DNA from 2 places in the Mangrovibacillus cuniculi genome. Region 1 is predicted to be linked to the other one. Evidence: a T-box and tRNA genes for the amino acid it is inferred to sense, from the RefSeq annotation. Region 1 holds a T-box; the other holds one or more tRNA genes.

The links. A T-box is a leader RNA that pairs with one kind of tRNA and senses whether it is charged. The one in region 1 lies ahead of leuS (leucine--tRNA ligase), so its partner is inferred to be a tRNA-Leu.
Region 2: it encodes a tRNA-Leu, which carries the amino acid that the T-box ahead of leuS (leucine--tRNA ligase) is inferred to sense. The anticodon was not compared.

Annotation. Positions count from the first base shown of each region.
Region 1 covers NZ_CP049742.1:1,953,742-1,964,638, forward strand. Annotated here, with positions in the region: gene G8O30_RS10015 (M48 family metallopeptidase) at 1-189, opposite strand, end outside; gene G8O30_RS10020 (DeoR family transcriptional regulator) at 509-730, shown strand; gene G8O30_RS10025 (pseudouridine synthase) at 840-1,562, opposite strand; gene G8O30_RS10030 (lipid II flippase MurJ) at 1,582-2,688, opposite strand; gene G8O30_RS16215 (oligosaccharide flippase family protein) at 2,631-3,215, opposite strand; gene G8O30_RS10035 (BaiN/RdsA family NAD(P)/FAD-dependent oxidoreductase) at 3,383-4,675, shown strand; gene G8O30_RS10040 (sporulation protein Cse60) at 4,843-5,028, opposite strand; gene G8O30_RS10045 (CBO0543 family protein) at 5,078-5,554, opposite strand; gene G8O30_RS10050 (rhodanese-like domain-containing protein) at 5,661-5,975, opposite strand; gene leuS (leucine--tRNA ligase) at 5,982-8,396, opposite strand; T-box leader at 8,644-8,858, opposite strand; gene G8O30_RS10060 (MDR family MFS transporter) at 8,906-10,093, opposite strand; gene G8O30_RS10065 (glycogen biosynthesis protein GlgD) at 10,230-10,364, opposite strand; gene G8O30_RS10070 (YtzC family protein) at 10,366-10,659, opposite strand; gene mnmL (tRNA modification radical SAM protein MnmL/YtqA) at 10,808-10,897, shown strand, end outside.
Region 2 covers NZ_CP049742.1:2,807,795-2,812,294, forward strand. Annotated here, with positions in the region: rRNA gene G8O30_RS14150 (23S ribosomal RNA) at 1-939, shown strand, start outside; rRNA gene rrf (5S ribosomal RNA) at 1,028-1,144, shown strand; tRNA gene G8O30_RS14160 (tRNA-Val) at 1,154-1,229, shown strand; tRNA gene G8O30_RS14165 (tRNA-Thr) at 1,237-1,312, shown strand; tRNA gene G8O30_RS14170 (tRNA-Lys) at 1,333-1,408, shown strand; tRNA gene G8O30_RS14175 (tRNA-Leu) at 1,412-1,493, shown strand; tRNA gene G8O30_RS14180 (tRNA-Gly) at 1,506-1,580, shown strand; tRNA gene G8O30_RS14185 (tRNA-Leu) at 1,594-1,682, shown strand; tRNA gene G8O30_RS14190 (tRNA-Arg) at 1,700-1,776, shown strand; tRNA gene G8O30_RS14195 (tRNA-Pro) at 1,784-1,860, shown strand; tRNA gene G8O30_RS14200 (tRNA-Ala) at 1,881-1,956, shown strand; rRNA gene G8O30_RS14205 (16S ribosomal RNA) at 2,061-3,611, shown strand; rRNA gene G8O30_RS14210 (23S ribosomal RNA) at 3,817-4,500, shown strand, end outside.

The sequences.
Region 1 (10,897 bases):
AATCATTGCCATATTTAATCCATGAATAAATAAGAAAAATAGAATGATTCCTATAATAATGGGTATTCCTACAATTGTTAAAGCAAAGATTACATACGATAGAATACTGAAGACTAATGCGATACCAAACCATCTAGATTCTGATGGATGGATGAGATCGACTGGACGATCCGAAAATGTATTGTTCATTTTTCCAACTCCTTTTTATCACTGGGTTAATTATACAGAAAAATACAATAGAGGAAATATGAAATTTCACCCATTTAACATTCCTCACAATTTCGTAACGATTATTTTAAAGTTTTGTAAATTTCTCCGAAAAAACTAGAAAACTTTAATAATAATGGGTACAATATAATTGTCAGACGATTCAAGGTAAATTTTTTACTAAAAGGAGTTGTCCGCCCATCCTAGATTCTACATATAATTGGTTCACACATGAGCGTTGCAGTATGTAAAATGCCGTCCGCAGTCTTTGACTATCAAAAAAAGATGAGGGAGTGGTTTTTTGAAACCTTCAACTAATCGCATGTTAACCCGTATTAAATCTGTTTATATGTTTATCAAGGATCATGGGGTTGTCACGACACAAGATCTTGTTGATGAATTTGGTATTACACCACGTACAATTCAACGTGACTTGAATGTCTTAGCTTACAACAACTTAGTAGAGAGTCCTTGCCGTGGCAAATGGACAGCAACCGAAAAAAAAGTGAAACTGACTTCCTAGTAAAGTAAATCCGCCAAACGCGGTATTCCATAATTTTATACTACATTACCGTGTAAAATGAAAAAAGCGCATCTGATTAGGTGCGCTTTTCTCATTTTAAGCATCTATCTCAAGAAAGTGAAGATCCATCTCGCAGTAATTGCACTTCTTCTTCGTCTAACTCACGATATTCTCCCTCTTGTAAATCTTCATCTAAAGCTAGAGGCCCCATAGAAATCCTCTTTAGATAGGTCACTTTCTTCCCAACAGATTCAAACATCCTTTTTACCTGATGGAACTTTCCCTCCATTATGGTCAGTTCAATCTCTGATGTCTCTCCTGTTTGAAGAATAGTTAACTTTCCAGGCTTTGTAACGTAGCCATCATCTAACGTAACACCTTCTGCAAAAGCTGCCACATCTGAATCTGTTACTTTTCCGTCAATTTTAGCAAAGTATGTCTTCGGTACATGCTTCTTTGGAGATAGTAATTGGTGTGTCAATTGCCCATCATTTGTTAGAAGCAATAGACCAACTGTGTCTTTGTCTAGTCTACCAACAGGATGTGGATCCATAATGCGATCTTCGAATTCCAATAAATCTACTACTGTTTCATCACGATGATCTTCTGTCGCAGAAATTACCCCAGGTGGCTTATTCATCATTAAATAAACGAACTCCCTGTATTCCACTTTTTCACCGTGAACTTCAATAGAGGCATTCTTCGTGTCTACATGCTTTTTTGCATCTTTAATTGCAACACCATCTACTACAAGAGCACCCGCTTTTAACAGGTGCTTTACTTCCTTTCTACTACCATAGCCTAAATGAGCTAATAATTTATCTGCTCTCATTCAAAACTCCTCATTTCTCTTACGCTTCTTCTAAGCGAAGTTTACGCCTTACTTTTTTCATCTGACTCCCAAATAGCTTATCAGCCAGTCTTAATCGAAGTGCTAGTAGAAAATATAAAACCATCCCCACTAATCCACACACTGCTGTAATGGCTATCGCTTCCATTCTCACACTCACATCTAATACATTTTTTAAGCCTAAATATAATATCGCCGTTGCTCCTAACATGACGAGATTCATCAAAATCATTAACAACACCCGTCTAAAGACTAAAGTAAATTGATAATCGATACTTCTTCTGATTACGATAGCATTCATTACGATTGAAACTGTAAACCCAACTATATAGGATAGAATTAATCCAGTCTCTTCTACCATATACACTAACGGAACCGTTAAAGCTAGTTTACACACAAATCCTATCAAGAAACTGAACACTGTAAATTTTTGCTTGTTTATTCCTTGTAGGATCGCTGCAGATACAGAAAAAAGTGCAAAGCCGATTGCTACCGGAGCGTATTGTCGTAAAATATCGCCACCGATTTCACTGTACCCAAAAAATGCTGTGTATAAAGGTTCCGCTAGTAAGCTCATACCTAGCGCAGCAGGGATCGTTAAGAACAACAAAATCTGAAAAATTGTATCAATTTGCTTCTTTAATTGTTTCGGTTCTTCTCTTACAAATGAAGCTGTAATAAGTGGGACAAGGGTTAACGAAAATGCTGTAGCTAACGAAACTGGGATCATCACAAGTTTATGGGAAGAGAAACTCATCGCCCCAAGTAGTGATAACGCACTCGTTTTAGCTTCTCCAGCTAACTCCATTGCTCTTGTAAACAATAATGTATCTATCATTTGATATAGAGGAATAGCAATCCCAACAATCACAAAAGGAAAAGCTGACTTAACAATCTCTTTATACATTTCAGGTAAGGATACTGTAAGCTCTCCTTTATCTTGTTCCAGAAGTTTGTCCAAATGGGGTTTTCTTTTTTTCCAATACCAAAATAAAACACATAAACCGCCTATTGCACCTACAAATGCTGCAAAGGTAGCTGCTTGGATAGCTAATACTCTGCTACCCCAAAAACTTTTACCACTAAAAATGCTCCTGTAAGTAAGAATGCAATTCGAACTATTTGCTCAACAACTTGGCTTACTGATGAAGGACCCATTGATTGATGCCCTTGAAAAAAACCTCTAATAATACTCAGAAATGGAACCAAAATCAAAGCAAAGCTAACTGTACGAATGACATTGATTACATCTTTCTCTGTAAATGGCCCTCCATTTAAATCTCCAATCGCGAGTTTAACATATAATGGTGCGAGTAAAAATAGAAAGAGGAAAGCTAAAGTACCCGATAACAGCATCAACTTAACGCTTGACCTGAATAGCTTTCTACCTATAGCATACTCTTCTACAGCATTATATTTTGCTATGTATTTAGAAACGGCAAGTGGTAATCCGCCAGTAGCAATGGAGATAAAGATGGTATAAGGGACATATCCATAATTATATAATTGAAGGAAATCTTCAGAATCCGCACCAATAATCATAACAAAAGGAATGATATAAAAAAGACCTAAAAACTTTGAAACGAACGTTCCTAACGTCAAAATGAACGTTCCACGTAACAATTTTGATGACATAGTGATCCCTTCCAAGGAGGAAAAATATCCTCTATCTTTAAATTCATAAGTTTAGTCTATCGTTTCTATAGATTTAAAACAAATTTTATCATACCATGGTTTAATGAAAAGAAAAGTAAAAGAGAAACTAGAAATGTTTTCTTATTTAAGAAAGTTAGGTGAAGATTTTGGCATATGATGTAATCGTTATAGGCGGAGGTCCTTCTGGTTTAATGGCGGCAATTGCTGCTGGTGAAGAAGGTGCTCGCGTATTACTTGTTGATAAAGGGTCTAAATTAGGAAGAAAATTGGCTATTTCAGGTGGCGGTAGATGTAACGTAACCAATAGAAAGCCAGTTGATGAAATCATTCAGCACATTCCAGGAAACGGACGTTTTCTATACAGTGCTTTTTCGGTATATAACAACGAAAATATTATTGAATTCTTCGAAGGACTAGGCATTGCTTTAAAGGAAGAAGATCACGGAAGAATGTTTCCTGTAAATAACCAGGCTCAGTCTGTGGTCGACGCGATGCTAAGACGCTTAGACGAGTTAAATGTGGATCGACGAGTAAATACAAAAGTTGCAGACTTGTTATTTAACGAAGAAAAAGAAATCTCTGGGATTCTTCTACAAGACGGAAAGGAACTACATGCTACTTCCGTTGTGATTGCAGTTGGGGGTAAATCTGTTCCTCAAACAGGTTCTACTGGAGATGGGTATCCTTGGGCAGAACGCGCTGGACACACGATTACCACACTTTTCCCAACCGAAGTTCCTTTAACCTCTAGTGAACCATACATTCGCAACAAATCTCTTCAAGGACTAGCACTAAGAGATGTTGCGGTTAGTGTATTGAATAAAAAAGGACGTCCTATCGTAACACACCAAATGGACATGTTATTTACACATTTTGGATTATCCGGCCCTGCTATTCTCCGTTGTAGTCAATATGTGGTAAAAGAACAATGGAAACGAGAAGAAAAGGAAATCTCAATAAAAATAGACAGCATGCCTTCTCAAAATGAAGAGCAAGTTTTCCAAGAAATACGCTCCATTCAGTCTAATAACGAAAAGAAAGCAGCCAAAAATGCGTTAAAAGGATTAGTTCCAGAACGGTATTTACTCTTCTTATTAGAACATGCAGAAGTAGATGCTGAGGCACCGATGAATACGATAAGTCAAGAACGAATGCGGGCGTTAGCCGGCTTTATCAAAGGATGGATTGTCCTTGTTGACGGTACTTTATCTATTGAAAAAGCTTTCGTGACAGGTGGGGGTGTGTCAGTGAAGGAAGTATTCCCGAAAACGATGGGTTCCAAATTTGTTAGAGGATTATATTTCTGTGGAGAAGTATTAGACCTGCATGGATACACAGGTGGTTATAATATAACTTCTGCACTAATTACAGGAAAACTAGCCGGCATGAATGCGGGACAACTTGCCACACTTGGATATAATGAGTTGGAGTATAGTTAATAAGAAAAAGCTTAATACAGAGCTAAAGGGGTACATTTCAAAAACGAATGTACCCCTTTTTTAATATGCTAAATATTTTAACTGATACTATGACACTGCAGAATGAATGCATATGCTAAAATCCCTGTGCAGTTACTTTGACAGTTCAATTACATTACCATTTTCTATCATTTCTTATACAAAACCATTGAACTAAAGCAATATACTTGATCACGATCTTGGTCATCCGGAAATGCAGCCACATGATATTTTATATCTACTACATTATCCGCTCGTACTTTCTTCAAAAATGCATTCATCTTTTCTTCTAGCTCTAGCTCTGTTTCTTCATCGAATAATTTAACCTGAATCATGCAAATCACCTCCTTATCAGAATAGACAGGAGGTGCACTATTTAGTCAATTATTCAGAATTTTCTTGATACCTTGTTACAAAATTTAAGAATGCTCGGGAAAACCAGAAATAACATGTTAATGAAATGAAAGTAATCGGGGTATTCCAGCCTCTATAATCAATCAACCTTGTTTTTCTTTCTATTATATGTTCGACAATAGTCATTGGAATTGTAAAGGCAAATACTTTATAGAAAGCCTGTGTCCATGTATCTTTAAATGTCCACTGATTATATAACACACACGTTATCGGAAAAAGAAGTCCATCAAATAATACACTAATCTTAAATACACGCCCTAAAAGTCGTACGGGATATCGTAATCTTTTGTTAGAAACAGCGAGTGCGTCTACAGCAGAAGAAGTAAATGCCACAAAGAAGTAGACGATGATCCAATTCTTAAAATATTTCTTTTGAATGTTAGCAATAACAACTAATAGAATGACACCAAGTCCAACTAACCCTCTTAGAATCTTCTTCTCGGACATATACCTCCTCCTTTCTGGGCGTTACTATTTATAGTCTGTACCTCTTTTAGGTAAAAATACAAAAAAAGCGAGGCCACATATAATGCGGCATCGCTTTTTTATCTATTTATTCCTTCGTTGTCGTTTTGCCTTCCCATTCAAGCATGCCACCAACCATGTTTACAACATCATGACCTTGTTCTTGAAGGTAAAGACACACATTCTCACTTCTTCTTCCAGATCGACAAATGTAAATCGTCTCTTTGTCTGCATCTAGCTGTTCTAGTGAGGCAGGAATATCTCCCATACGAATATGTTTTGCTCCAGGAATAATCCCTTCCGCTACCTCATCGTCTTCACGAACATCGATTAACGTTAATTCTTCACCGTTCTCTAATTTTTCTTGAAGTTCTTTTGTCGTAATAGTTTTTATCATGGAAATCCTCCTTTAGCCAACAACAATGTTTACTAATTTTTGTGGAACAGCAATTACTTTACGAACAGTCTTACCTTCCATGGATTCTACTACACGTGCATCATTTAATGCAATTTCTTGCATTTCTTCACGAGTAGCTGTCGCAGGAATAAGAAGTTTTGCTTTTACTTTTCCATTTACTTGTACTACGATTTCTATTTCATTATCCACTAATTTAGACTCATCGAACGTTGGCCAAGCTTCATATGTTACCGTTTCTGAATAACCAAGCTTCTCCCAAAGTTCTTCTGCAAGATGAGGAGCGACAGGTGATAGTAACTTCACGAAACCTTCTGCATGCTCTTTTGAAATTGTCTCTGCTTTATATGCATCGTTAATGAATACCATCATTTGAGAAATAGCTGTATTAAAACGTAATCCCTCATAATCTTCTGTTACTTTCTTCACAGTTTGATGATAGGACTTCTCTAATCCATCATTAGCACCAGATTGAACTTTAGATTGAAGGTTACCTTCCTCATCAACAAGTAAACGCCATACGCGGTCTAAGAATCTTCTTGCGCCATCCAATCCATTAGTTGACCACGCCACACTAGCTTCTAGTGGTCCCATAAACATTTCGTAAAGACGAAGCGTATCTGCACCGTGACTTTCTACTACAGAGTCTGGATTTACTACATTCCCTTTAGATTTACTCATCTTTTCATTATTCTCTCCAAGAATCATCCCTTGGTTAAATAATTTTTGGAACGGTTCTTTTGTCGGTACTACTCCGATATCATAAAGGAATTTATGCCAGAAACGAGCGTATAGAAGGTGAAGGACAGCATGTTCTGCTCCACCGATGTAAATATCTACAGGTAACCAATGTTTTAACTTTTCTTGTGAAGCTAATGCTTCTTCATTTGTTGGGTCGATATAACGTAGATAATACCAGCAGCTCCCTGCCCATTGTGGCATCGTGTTTGTTTCGCGACGACCTTTTTTCCCTGTAACTGGATCGACAACGTTTACCCAATCTGCAATATTTGCAAGTGGAGATTCTCCTGTTCCGGATGGTTTTATGTTCTTTGTTTTCGGAAGCATTAATGGAAGTTCGCTTTCCTCCACAGCACTCATTGTGCCATCTTCCCAATGAATGACTGGAATTGGCTCTCCCCAATAACGTTGACGGGAGAATAACCAATCACGTAGGCGGTACGTTACTTTCTTTTTACCGATTTCTTGTTCTTCTAACCAAGTAATCATGTTTGTAATAGCTTCTTCTTTACCAAGTCCATTTAGGAAATCAGAGTTAACATGTTCACCGTCACCTGTGTACGCTTCACTTTCTACATCTCCACCAGCTACCACTTCGATAATTGGTAAGTCGAATACTTTTGCAAACTCATAATCACGCTCATCATGCGCTGGGACTGCCATAATCGCTCCAGTTCCATAACTCGTTAAAACGTAATCTGCGATCCAAATCGGCATTCTCTTTCCACTTACTGGGTTAACAGCAAATGCACCTGTGAAGACACCAGTTTTCGTTTTTGCTAAATCCGTTCTTTCTAAGTCGCTTTTTAATTTTACTTGATTTACATAAGCATCAACTGCTTCTTTTTGCTCATCTGTTGTAATTACATCAACAAGAGCATGTTCCGGAGCTAGTACTGCATATGTTGCACCAAATAACGTGTCCGGACGAGTGGTAAACACGTCAAATGTTTCATCCGTTCCATCAATCTTAAATGTTACTTCTGCACCTTCCGAACGACCAATCCAGTTACGCTGCATATCTTTTAAGCTTTCTGGCCAGTCTAGATCTTCTAAATCTTCAAGTAAACGGTCTGCGTATGCTGTAATTTTTAACATCCATTGTTTCATTGGACGTCTCTCTACTGGATGTCCTCCACGCTCACTTACACCGTCAATTACTTCTTCATTTGCTAAAACTGTTCCAAGTGCTTCACACCAGTTTACTGGTACCTCGTCAACATACGCTAATCCTTTTTCATATAACTTAAGGAAAATCCATTGTGTCCACTTGTAGTAAGATGGATCGGTTGTATTTACTTCTCTGTCCCAATCATAAGAAAAACCTAATGCTTGAATTTGTCTTTTAAACGTATTGATGTTGATTTCTGTAAATTCTGCTGGATCATTTCCTGTATCGATTGCATACTGCTCTGCTGGAAGACCAAAAGCATCCCACCCCATTGGATGTAAGACATTGTATCCTTGCATACGTTTCATACGAGAAAGAATGTCCGTTGCAGTATACCCTTCTGGATGTCCTACATGAAGTCCAGCTCCAGAAGGATATGGGAACATGTCTAATGCATAAAATTTCGGTTTACCGATTTCGTCTGCTGTTTTAAATGTTTTGTTTTCTAGCCAATGTTTTTGCCACTTTTTTTCTACTTCTAAATGTTGAAAACTCACTGTTATTCCTCCTAGTGATTTAGTTATAAAGATGTAAGGTTTAGGGATGAGATATTTGTTATAGGTAAACATTCATTAATGAGACTCAGTTAAGTACGGGCCACATCACTGTGTGCATCCGAATTTGCTTGGCTCGTTTGCATAGTTACCTCAAATTAATGATACTCGGTTAAGTACAGGCCACATCACGTGGCCAACACCGAGTTGTTACTTCACGTAACAAAAAACGCCACTCATCCCTAAATAAAATAGGGACGAGAGGCGTTTTCTCCCGCGGTACCACCCACATTAGTGCACAACTGCACTCGCTTCGTTACTCCTTAACGCGGAAAACGGTCTACCCTACTGTAAGTTCAGGTAAACATCTCAAAGGCGAGTTCATACATTCCGCTGTTGACTTGCACCAACCGTCAACTCTCTGCATTAGGAAGAGGTACTACTACTCCTTTTCACCGATCAAATCTATTATGACATTATTCTATGCTTAGTTTGAAGGAAAATCAAGTGTATTATGCAGCAATGGAGGAAGATTGGGCTTTTGTCTTTATTCCTCTATCATATATAGCCGTAAAGACAAAACCTAAAAACCCAATACCCATTAGTACCATAAATAAAGGTGCCATTCCATAAGAATCCACGATAATACCACCTAATAACGGTCCAATCATTCTTCCACCTGTAGCAGTACTATTCACAATACCTTGATAGAACCCTTCTCTACCTTCTGGAGCTAAGGAACTCGCGATAGTTGGGACAGCTGGCCAAACTAACATTTCACCTATTGTCAAAATAATCATTGAAACGGCAAAAATGGTAAAGTTTTGCGCAAAAATTAAAATGAAAAAAGAAAGAGTGAATATGGCAATTCCAACAAGCATTTGAGCCTTAATATGATTTTGCATTCTATTTATAATAGGCTTGATTAAAGGTTGACCAAGTACAATTAATCCACCATTTAAAGTCCAAAGTAATCCGTACTGATTTAAAGAAATACCTAGCTCTTGTGTGTATGTGGAAATCGTGGATTGCCATTGGACATATCCAATCCAACACATTATATATCCAGCACACAATAACGCCAGTGCTATAATTCTTGATTTATTTTTTATTGGCTTTGCTTCTTGAATAACAGATGTCTGTATTGCTCCTTCTACTTTAATCGTTTTATATCCAAATAAGGCTAAGAAGAAGAAAATGACATACATCCCAAAGTTGGCCATAAATATCCAGTCAAACGAGAATTTAGCAACAAAAGCCCCTAACGCTGCACCTAAGGCAACTCCTACGTTCTGTGCTACATAAATAGCATTAAATGGTTTTCTACCACCTTCTGGCCAAACAGTGCCGGCCATTGCATAAACTGATGGAAAAACCATACCTGAGCCAAAACCAACAGTTGCTAAAAAGATGACATAATAAGGCCAATCATGCCAAAGTGATAAGCCAGCTAGTGAAATGACGGAAATGGTTGCACCAGTAATAATGGATCGATAGCCGCCTATTTTATCAAATAGCCAACCACCCACTAAGTTACCAACTACACTTGTTCCCGCATTAATCATTAACACCAATCCTGCAACGGTTAATGATTTACCTAATTCTTGATGAATGTAAATAGCATTTAATGGCCATAAAAAAGAAGCTCCCGTGACATTTATCATCATTCCAATTACCAAAAGCCAAAGTGATTTAGGCATGAACATACGCTCCTTTATATAACTTCCCTTAAGCATTGTAACGCATCTTGAAGTGGGAATATATATAAAAGAAATATCAGAAAAAAGAGTTAGACAAAAGACCCAGCAATTATGATAATTGCTGGGTCTTAGTTACTTAATAATCTTGCTGAGCTCTCTTACGATTAGCTTTTTTCACTTGATCCACAGGAGATTGATGATTTGCAAATTCTTCTCTTCCACTACTTGTCTTTTGCTCTGGATTAGCTTGATCTGATTTTGGTTTTACCATCTTAGTACCCTCCTGTAAACTTTTCTGGACGATCATGATTTAAAAGGATCATTTCATTCTGAAGACTTTGAAGTTGTAGACGCATACGATGAAGTTGTTCCTTTTGTTGCCAGTTTGCACTTTCTGTCAACTTTAACACTTCATTGACAGCAGTCTCTAATAGACCTTGAGCTTCTACATACTCCAAATCATGATAATGCTCTTGTCTGTTTGCTTCAACAAACTGTTCTTGAGCTAATCTCAATGCATCTTCACAATGTTGTAAACACTCTTCTACTGATTTACGTGTTGCCATCGTCATCTCTCCCTTGAGCCAATAATGGAATTGCTCCCCTTTAGATTGAACCAAAAGACAAGTTTTCATGTTGGAAAGTACATGAAATACTCTTCCTTCCATGCTAAAATGGTGGTCATTAGGAACACTTATAGAGAGGACATTAAACATGACAAACCAAATTAGCCTCCCCTTCGATATAAAAGAACAACGATTTTACTCATGGAACACGCAATTAAAAGAACACTTCGGTCAAAAA
Region 2 (4,500 bases), 850 kb from region 1:
CGACCCGCACGAAAGGCGTAACGATCTGGGCACTGTCTCAACGAGAGACTCGGTGAAATTATAGTACCTGTGAAGATGCAGGTTACCCGCGACAGGACGGAAAGACCCCGTGGAGCTTTACTGCAACCTGATATTGAATTTTGGTACAGCTTGTACAGGATAGGTAGGAGCCTTGGAAGCCGGAGCGCCAGCTTCGGTGGAGGCATTGGTGGGATACTACCCTGGCTGTATTGAACTTCTAACCCGCGCCCCTTATCGGGGTGGGAGACAGTGTCAGGTGGGCAGTTTGACTGGGGCGGTCGCCTCCTAAAAGGTAACGGAGGCGCCCAAAGGTTCCCTCAGAATGGTTGGAAATCATTCGTAGAGTGTAAAGGCACAAGGGAGCTTGACTGCGAGACCTACAAGTCGAGCAGGGACGAAAGTCGGGCTTAGTGATCCGGTGGTTCCGCATGGAAGGGCCATCGCTCAACGGATAAAAGCTACCCCGGGGATAACAGGCTTATCTCCCCCAAGAGTCCACATCGACGGGGAGGTTTGGCACCTCGATGTCGGCTCATCGCATCCTGGGGCTGTAGTCGGTCCCAAGGGTTGGGCTGTTCGCCCATTAAAGCGGTACGCGAGCTGGGTTCAGAACGTCGTGAGACAGTTCGGTCCCTATCCGTCGTGGGCGTAGGAAATTTGAGAGGAGCTGTCCTTAGTACGAGAGGACCGGGATGGACGCACCGCTGGTGTACCAGTTGTCTTGCCAAAGGCATCGCTGGGTAGCTATGTGCGGAAGGGATAAGTGCTGAAAGCATCTAAGCATGAAGCCCCCTCAAGATGAGATTTCCCATTCGTAAGAAGTAAGATCCCTGAAAGATGATCAGGTAGATAGGTTCGAGGTGGAAGCATGGCGACATGTGGAGCTGACGAATACTAATCGATCGAGGACTTAACCAAGTCAAACTTGGTGATTCTCGGCAATACGCTTTGGTGGCGCGCAGTATTTAGTTTTGAAAGAACAACGTTCTTTTACATGTACATAGAGTCTGGTGGCGATAGCGAGAAGGTCACACCCGTTCCCATCCCGAACACGGCAGTTAAGCTTCTCAGCGCCAATGGTAGTTGGGGGTTCTCCCCCTGTGAGAGTAGGACGTCGCCAGGCTTAAAATACGGAGGATTAGCTCAGCTGGGAGAGCACCTGCCTTACAAGCAGGGGGTCGGCGGTTCGATCCCGTCATCCTCCACCATATATTTGCCGGTGTAGCTCAGTTGGTAGAGCAACTGACTTGTAATCAGTAGGTCGTGGGTTCGACTCCTATCGCCGGCACCATTTTCTCTTTAGTTTATAAAGAGCCATTAGCTCAGTTGGTAGAGCATCTGACTTTTAATCAGAGGGTCGAAGGTTCGAATCCTTCATGGCTCACCATTTGCGGGTGTGGCGGAATTGGCAGACGCACTAGACTTAGGATCTAGCGCCGCAAGGCGTGGGGGTTCGACTCCCTTCACCCGCATAATTTCATAACGCGGAAGTAGTTCAGTGGTAGAACACCACCTTGCCAAGGTGGGGGTCGCGGGTTCGAATCCCGTCTTCCGCTCCAACAATTAGATAGTGCCGGGGTGGCGGAACTGGCAGACGCACAGGACTTAAAATCCTGCGGTAGGTGACTACCGTACCGGTTCGATTCCGGTCCTCGGCACCATTCTTAAAAATTTAAAAGCGCCCGTAGCTCAATTGGATAGAGCGTTTGACTACGGATCAAAAGGTTAGGGGTTCGACTCCTCTCGGGCGCGCCATATATATCGGGGAGTAGCTCAGCTTGGTAGAGCACTTGGTTTGGGACCAAGGGGTCGCAGGTTCGAATCCTGTCTTCCCGACCATTACATATTTAACAGATTACGGGGCCTTAGCTCAGCTGGGAGAGCGCCTGCTTTGCACGCAGGAGGTCAGCGGTTCGATCCCGCTAGGCTCCACCAATTTTATTATTGAACTTTGAAAACTAAACAAACCAAGTGCCAACGTTTAATTCAGTTGTTTCTAGGAAACAACAAAACAAGTTTTTTATGAGCTAATCAAACATCTATTGGAGAGTTTGATCCTGGCTCAGGACGAACGCTGGCGGCGTGCCTAATACATGCAAGTCGAGCGGACTTGTGGGAGCTTGCTCCCGCAAGTTAGCGGCGGACGGGTGAGTAACACGTGGGTAACCTGCCTGTAAGATTGGGATAACTCCGGGAAACCGGGGCTAATACCGAATAACATCATTTGTCGCATGACAGATGATTCAAAGGTGGCTTCGGCTATCACTTACAGATGGACCCGCGGCGCATTAGCTAGTTGGTGAGGTAACGGCTCACCAAGGCGACGATGCGTAGCCGACCTGAGAGGGTGATCGGCCACACTGGGACTGAGACACGGCCCAGACTCCTACGGGAGGCAGCAGTAGGGAATCTTCCGCAATGGACGAAAGTCTGACGGAGCAACGCCGCGTGAGTGAAGAAGGTTTTCGGATCGTAAAACTCTGTTGTTAGGGAAGAACAAGTACCGTTCGAATAGGGCGGTACCTTGACGGTACCTAACCAGAAAGCCACGGCTAACTACGTGCCAGCAGCCGCGGTAATACGTAGGTGGCAAGCGTTGTCCGGAATTATTGGGCGTAAAGCGCGCGCAGGTGGTTTCTTAAGTCTGATGTGAAAGCCCACGGCTCAACCGTGGAGGGTCATTGGAAACTGGGAAACTTGAGTGCAGAAGAGGAAAGTGGAATTCCACGTGTAGCGGTGAAATGCGTAGAGATGTGGAGGAACACCAGTGGCGAAGGCGACTTTCTGGTCTGTAACTGACACTGAGGCGCGAAAGCGTGGGGAGCAAACAGGATTAGATACCCTGGTAGTCCACGCCGTAAACGATGAGTGCTAAGTGTTGGAGGGTTTCCGCCCTTCAGTGCTGCAGCTAACGCATTAAGCACTCCGCCTGGGGAGTACGGTCGCAAGACTGAAACTCAAAGGAATTGACGGGGGCCCGCACAAGCGGTGGAGCATGTGGTTTAATTCGAAGCAACGCGAAGAACCTTACCAGCTCTTGACATCCTCTGACAACCCTAGAGATAGGGCGTTCCCCTTCGGGGGACAGAGTGACAGGTGGTGCATGGTTGTCGTCAGCTCGTGTCGTGAGATGTTGGGTTAAGTCCCGCAACGAGCGCAACCCTTGATCTTAGTTGCCATCATTCAGTTGGGCACTCTAAGGTGACTGCCGGTGACAAACCGGAGGAAGGTGGGGATGACGTCAAATCATCATGCCCCTTATGAGCTGGGCTACACACGTGCTACAATGGACGGTACAAAGGGCTGCAAGACCGCGAGGTTAAGCCAATCCCATAAAACCGTTCTCAGTTCGGATTGTAGGCTGCAACTCGCCTACATGAAGCTGGAATCGCTAGTAATCGCGGATCAGCATGCCGCGGTGAATACGTTCCCGGGCCTTGTACACACCGCCCGTCACACCACGAGAGTTTGTAACACCCGAAGTCGGTGGGGTAACCTTTTGGAGCCAGCCGCCTAAGGTGGGACAGATGATTGGGGTGAAGTCGTAACAAGGTAGCCGTATCGGAAGGTGCGGCTGGATCACCTCCTTTCTAAGGATATATTACGGAACAGTACTTCTTCGGAAGTACTGACGTTCGGCACATATATTGGTTTGTTTAGTTTTGATGGTTCAATCCATCAAAACTTTTGTTCTTTGAAAACTAAATACTGTAAGACACCAAAGCAATTAAAACCGAGAATCGCCATCTTAAGATTTCTTTCCATTATGGTAAGAAAAAATATAGCATTATTAACGGTTAAGTTAATAAGGGCGCACGGTGGATGCCTTGGCACTAGGAGCCGATGAAGGACGTCACTAACAACGATATGCTTCGGGGAGCTGTAAGTAAGCTTTGATCCGGAGATTTCCGAATGGGGAAACCCACTGTTCGTAATGGAACAGTATCCTTCTCTGAATACATAGGAGTTGGAAGGCAGACCCGGGGAACTGAAACATCTAAGTACCCGGAGGAAGAGAAAGCAAACGCGATTCCCTTAGTAGCGGCGAGCGAAACGGGAACAGCCCAAACCAAGAGGCTTGCCTCTTGGGGTTGTAGGACACTCTATACGGAGTTACAAAAGAACGAGGTAGATGAAGCGACCTGGAAAGGTCCGCAAGAGAAGGTAAAAGCCCTGTAGTCGAAATCTTGTTCTCTCCTGAGTGGATCCTGAGTACGGCGGAACACGTGAAATTCCGTCGGAATCCGGGAGGACCATCTCCCAAGGCTAAATACTCCCTAGTGACCGATAGTGAACCAGTACCGTGAGGGAAAGGTGAAAAGCACCCCGGAAGGGGAGTGAAATAGATCCTGAAACCGTGTGCCTACAAGTAGTTAGAGCCCGTTAATGGGTGATAGCGTGCCTTTTGTAGAATGAACCGGCGAGTTACGATTTCATGCAAGGTTAAGTTTTAGAAGACGGAGCCGCAGCGAAAGCGAG